2 regions of the Sporosarcina sp. FA15 genome follow, and region 2 is predicted to be linked to the other one. Evidence: riboswitches for the same ligand, from Rfam matches in the RefSeq annotation. Region 2 holds a riboswitch; the other holds the start of a gene.
The links. Region 2 has a riboswitch for lysine ahead of ACP8HG_RS21880 (Na+/H+ antiporter NhaC family protein). Riboswitches for the same ligand answer to the same signal wherever they lie in the genome.
Positions count from the first base shown of each region.

Region 1: linked by a shared signal. The riboswitch ahead of ACP8HG_RS02975 (aspartate kinase) and the one ahead of ACP8HG_RS21880 (Na+/H+ antiporter NhaC family protein) in region 2 are both predicted to bind lysine.

Region 1 is NZ_CP188818.1:612,940-616,132, forward strand. It holds gene uvrC (excinuclease ABC subunit UvrC) at 1-1,169, shown strand, start outside; lysine riboswitch at 1,219-1,398, shown strand; gene ACP8HG_RS02975 (aspartate kinase) at 1,490-2,707, shown strand.
Region 2 is NZ_CP188818.1:4,570,295-4,573,487, reverse strand. It holds gene ACP8HG_RS21880 (Na+/H+ antiporter NhaC family protein) at 245-1,816, opposite strand; lysine riboswitch at 1,960-2,141, opposite strand; gene yunB (sporulation protein YunB) at 2,197-2,958, opposite strand; gene ACP8HG_RS21870 (bifunctional metallophosphatase/5'-nucleotidase) at 3,000-3,193, opposite strand, start outside.

The DNA.
Region 1 (3,193 bases), 670 kb from region 2:
CTGCGGAGAATTTGGAGTTTGAGCGCGCGAAAGAATACCGCGATCAGATTGTTAATATTGAAGCGATTATGGAAAAACAGGCGATGACGATGAGTGATTTCACTGATCGTGATGTCTTCGGATTTGCTGTGGACAATGGATGGATGTGTGTTCAAGTCTTTTTCGTCCGTCAGGGAAAGCTAATTGAACGGGATGTATCGCTATTCCCGGTTTATCAAGAACCGGAAGAAGAACTGCTAACGTTCATCGGACAATTTTACGGTAAGTCCCAACATTTAATCCCGAAAGAAATCTTGTTGCCTCAGGGAATGGATAGTGAAATCGTCCGTCAACTTCTAGATGTCAATGTCTTCATTCCGCAGCGCGGTAAAAAGAAAGATCTCGTCCATCTAGCCATCAAGAATGCCGAGATATCATTGAAAGAAAAGTTCCAACTTATTGAACGACAAGAACTTCGTACAATTGGCGCATGTGAAGAACTTGGCAAGGCGATGAATATCACCATACCGTACCGTATTGAGGCATTTGATAATTCACATATGTACGGTTCAGATGCCGTCTCTGCAATGGTGTCATTCCTTGATGGGAAACCGAACCGTAAAGACTACCGAAAGTATAAGACGAAGACTGCAGCTGCACACGATGACTACGCGGCGATGCGTGAGGTTGTAAGGCGGCGTTATATCCGTGTGCTAAAGGATGATTTGCCATTACCTGACCTAATCGTTATAGATGGTGGTAAAGGTCATATGGAAGCGGCCAGGGAAATCATTGAAGATGAGTTGAACTTGTCGATTCCAATTGCTGGACTTGCGAAGGACGATAAACACCAGACGGCGCAACTTCTCTATGGCAATCCGATTGAAATGATCCCGCTAAAGAGAACGAGTGAAGCGTTTTACTTGTTACAGCGAATTCAAGACGAGGTGCACAGGTTTGCAATTACTTTCCACAGGCAACGGCGCGAAACTAATTCATTGACATCAGCGCTCGATGGATTACCAGGCGTCGGACCGAAACGGAAAACATTATTACTTAAACACTTTGAATCTATGAAAAAGATTCGTGAAGCATCCGTTGAAGAGCTGCAACAAGCGGGCTTGCCGAAGGTGGTTGCGGAATCAGTGGAAACGTATTTCCGTGAAGAGGCATTGCGAGAAGAGAAGTAATGTGATAGAGTGAACGCACTGAGTTTTTTCACTAAAAAATTGCATATGTAGTGAAGATAGAGGTGCGGATACCAATAGTAAATCTCCGGAAGGCGGCAGCCTGATGAACGGGATTGAAAGGAGTATTCGCCGAAGCGGACCAATCGGCTGTCACGATTGTCCTGCTGGATTTCCATTGAATAAATGGAAGTCTGTCAGGTATAAAAATACCTGGAGAGCTATCTGAACGGGGCGGCTCTTCGGCGAGCGCTCCAATCGGACCGGCTCTCATACTTATGAGGGCCGTTTTTGCGTTCAGGGGGAAATTGGAGGGAATAATTATGGAACGAATTGTAATGAAATTTGGTGGCACATCAGTTGCGAACCCCGAGAGGATTGCACGCGCTGCAAAGCTTGTACAAGGTGAAGTAAGTCGGGGGAATCAAGTTGCGGTTATCGTCTCTGCAATGGGGAAAACAACGGATGATCTTCTAAAGCTCGCCGTGGAAGTTAATCCGAAAGCGGGCCGCCGCGAACTTGATATGCTACTTGCGACAGGTGAGCAAGTAACAGCATCCCTTTTAGCGATGGCAATTGCGGCACAAGGTTTGGAGGCTCGCTCATATACAGGGTGGCAAGCGGGTGTAACGACAGAGTCAGTTCACGGCAATGCGCGAATCGAGCAAGTCCATGCAGATAAGGTTGTATCGACGCTTGAATCGGGTGCTGTTGCAGTGATTACCGGCTTTCAAGGTGCTGACAGCTCAGGTGAGTTGACAACACTTGGTCGCGGGGGATCTGATACAAGTGCTGTGGCGATTGCGATTGCAATAGATGCAGCTATCTGTGATATTTACACAGATGTTGAAGGGGTATTTACGACAGATCCAAGATTAATTGGACAAGCGAAGAAACTTGAGGAAATATCATATGATGAAATGCTTGAAATCGCCAATTTAGGAGCAGGAGTACTTCACCCAAGAGCGGTTGAGTTTGCCAAGAACCATCAAATGCCGCTTCGGGTCAGACCTGCACATATGGAAGGTGAAGGAACGATTATCAAGGAGGAAATTGATTTGGAAAACAATTTAATTGTTCGGGGCATCGCCTTTGAAAGAGATATCATTCGGATTACAGTTATGTATGACGTTCCATACAATAGCTCGCTTGCGAATATATTCACTGCACTTGCGGATCACCATGTTAACGTCGATATTATCGTCCAGACAATTATGGAAGGCGTACAGCCGTCTGTGTCATTTTCCATTAAGAAAGAGGATTTTGCAGAAGCTATTAATGTTTTGGAGACGGAAAAAGAAGCTCTTGGTTACAACAGAGCCGACTTTGAAGTGGGTCTTGCGAAAGTTTCAATCGTTGGAAGTGGAATGGTATCCAACCCAGGAGTCGCTGCTCAAATGTTTGAGATACTCCGTAGTGCTTCAGTTCCTGTGAAAATGGTTAGTACGTCTGAAATCAAGGTATCCGTTGTCATTCCAGAATCCGATATGGAAATAGCGGTAGCGGCGCTTCATAAACAATTCGGGTTAGACAACGACTGAAATAATTTTTTTGTCTATTGGTTAACCATTTTATTGCAAGTGCCTGAAGACAAAGGGCACTCTATCACTTTTAATAAAGCCTTCCTTGCAAATTTTAGCTAAGACTATACAAGTTACAGTGCAATTCCATATAGAAAGTGACACTTCCTTAAAATCAAAAAGGGAATGCTATATAGATGGATTCAGCAGCCAAAATTCCATCTTTGGCTGCTCTATTATGGATTGGAAAGTGCTTATTCATTCGTTCCCAAAAACCCCTCATGCGATTAACGAGAAAACTGCGAGAGGTGCAACCCAACGGTAACTATACATAGGGTGTTTCATCATGAAAATAAGCAGTAATTTACTGGTTATTTTTAGTTATATATGTTGACATAAAGAAACCTCTGAACAACGCACGGCGCATGGAGATGCCTTCGCTGGAGATCATATAGAATCAATAGTTCAACATATATAGATTAGTTGTATGAAAAAGAAGATGCGCCC
Region 2 (3,193 bases):
CTTTCGAAGTTTAATTTCTTCGAATAAGTCTAACAGTTAATAGAAAGATCAGTTATACAATATCATCCTTTCCTAATACTTTTAACTAATCATTGAATGGAAGTTCACCATTTTCTGATTACTTTAGTCTTAACGCCTAGTATATATACCTATCTGACTATTGTCAAAACATTTTTTTGTTAGAAAACTATTTTAAACATAATAAAGAAGCGGTAAAAAGTTCACCGCTTCCAATCATTTACTATTATAAAGACAGCTGTGTTGCCTCTTTTTTAGCTTTCATCGTCCAAACAGAAAACAATACTACAAGAATAACAATAACACCAACTAGACCTATCCATATGGAGCCTGTGATACCTAAGATGATATAGCCCATTGTGGCCACCAATGCACAGATTAATGCATAAGGAAACTGTGTCGCAACGTGATCTATATGGTTACAGCCTGCACCTGTAGAAGATAGAATCGTTGTGTCAGAAATCGGTGAAGCATGATCGCCGAAAACTGCTCCCGCAAGTACTGCTGCAAGTGCTGGCAGTAACATTTCCGGTGCCGCGTCAATCATTATGGTTCCTGCAATCGGCATAAGAATACCAAATGACCCCCATGAGCTACCTGTCGAAAAGGCCATAATACAAGCAAGGATAAACATGATGACCGGCAGGAATGAAACCGATATATTCGATTTCAACACAAGCTCTGATAAATATAAGCCTGTTTCCAATTTTCCTATCAGGAATGATAATGACCATGCAAAAATAAGAATCAGCACAGGTGGCATCATTGCTTTCAATCCATTTATAAAGGCACTGCCAATAAGAGAATAGCTTGCCGTTTCATTATTTTTCATCTGTTGCATATATAATACTACCGCTATTAGCGTGGCGATAATTCCACCCGACAGTAATGCAAGAGAGACATCCGTATTTTCAAAAATTGACAAAAGGCTCATTGATCCGCCGGCTAAATAACCTGTCCAAATCATAACCGCAAATGTCACTGCAACAAGTGTGACGATTGGTGCGACTAAATCCCGAACGCGGCCATGTGCGTGTACTGGGAAGTCTTCTTTTAACTGACCTGGAATTGTTTTAGCAGGATCAAATAATTGACCTGTTTCTGTAGCAAGTTGTTCATGTTTCTTCATTTCGAATAGATCGAAATTGGTCCACGCAAGGAAAAACACCATTGCAAGTGTTGCAATAACGTAAAAATTCATAGGCGCCATCATAATGAAGGCAGATAGTGGTGAATAGCTAATCGCTGCAGCACCACCAAATATAAGTGCAAGTTGGCCTATTAAAAAGGCACCCCAACTTGAAATTGGTGAAATGACACAAATCGGTGCTGAGGTTGAATCGATGAAATAAGCTAGTTTTGCTCTTGAAACTCGATGCTGATCTGTAATCGGACGAGCAATTTGGCCAACTGCCAATGCATTGAAATAGTCATCCACAAAAATAGCTATACCGAGAAATACTGTGAGCAGTTTTGCACCACGTTTTGTTTTGATGTGCCGCACTGCCCATTCTGCAAATGCCCTGCTTCCACCGGATAAACTAACAAATGCAGTGATAACCCCTAATAGAAGGATGAAAAGGATAATGTAAATGTTCCCTGTATTCAGTCCACCATCCCAAAATGTAGCCTTAACTGACTCCAATAAATTTTTTAATGATTCAACAGGTCCGAACGACGCCGCCAGCAGAGCACCTGAGACTATTCCTGCTCCGAGCGACAACAGCACCCGTTTAGTTGCAAACACCATAATAATTGCGATTAGTGGTGGTAAAATTGATACCCATGTTCCTATCATCTACTATTCCTCCATTTAGTCGGGTTGAGGCCCTGTATAGGGGGAATAAAAAAACGGCTACTAATTACACTCAGCAGAGTGCATCAGGAGCCGGCTTTATCTACGTTTCGTTTGTTGGATAACTAATACTGCTTATCTAACTCACGACTTGTAGCTCATCATACATGTTCAAAAATGTATGACAGTGTTATCCCTATTCGGAATAACCCCAGCCTGATAGATCCCGACGATCTTACCAAACTTCGGCAAAGCTTCCTTTTACACACGGTCATCGGTGTCAATCTCGCGTGTGTGACTAATAAGCAATGCAGCCTCTACCCAATCGATATTTCAATCCTCTACTAGCCTATCAGTTATCCACACCATTTTCAAGTCCCTTTTCATTCCTCTATCGCGGGAGGGGCTGGAACTTCGACCGATGGCGGATCCCCACCACCAGTCGTATAGATTTGAGGTACTGTTGATTGAATTAGTCCCATAGCTACCGGAATCTTCTGTGTCACTACACTTTGCTTTGTTGCAAGTGGGACAATGATTTGGACATTTACTGTTAATAATATATTCACTTCAACAACGGCATTGTTAATACCAAATTCACTAATTTTTGTATCTATAGTCGCTTGTACTTGACCAATGACATGAAAACGAATCGGTATTTTAGGCCCTAAGTTCCCTAGTAGTGGAATATTTGCCGCTTGAGCAAGAGGGACAAAAAAGACAATTCCCTCTTCACGTTTCATTGCTTGCGAATCAAATTCTATCTCATCTGTTGGTAATAAAGCTAGATTGCCCGCTTCAGCCTGTTGAAGATGGGACTCGACAAGACCATGTGTCTCCGCTAATACTCTGTTGATGATTTCAGTGTTGAATTTCACCATCCCTTTAGAATCGTTCGGGACGTTTACAATGATATCATTGACATCAAGTACATTGGCAGTCCTGGAATTGATGGCTTTATTGATAACATGGGCCGCGATTTTTTCTGTCTGTACCTCTGCATATTGAATATAAATTGGGGCAAGCCTTGCATTAATAATGTAAATAAAAAGGGCAATTGCGATAAGAATTGCAGGAATAAGAAGGGGTAACAATTTGCGTTTTTTCTTCCTGGATTTTCTAGTAACTTGGCCGTGAAATCTCAAGACGACTCCTCCTACTATACGTTATGCAGGAAGGTAGTCGTTCATTCTTTAATTAGTGTGGTTCCGTACCAACCAAGCACATCCCTGATTAATTCAGGCATATAGTACTCTATTTCTGCATGTTTAAGCGATGGAAAGAAAAAACCGAAAGTAAACATATCCAGTGTTGCAAGTGTATATTTTTGACCTGATACAACCTCCCGATTGCCCGCAAAAAGCTGATCATTTCTATTTT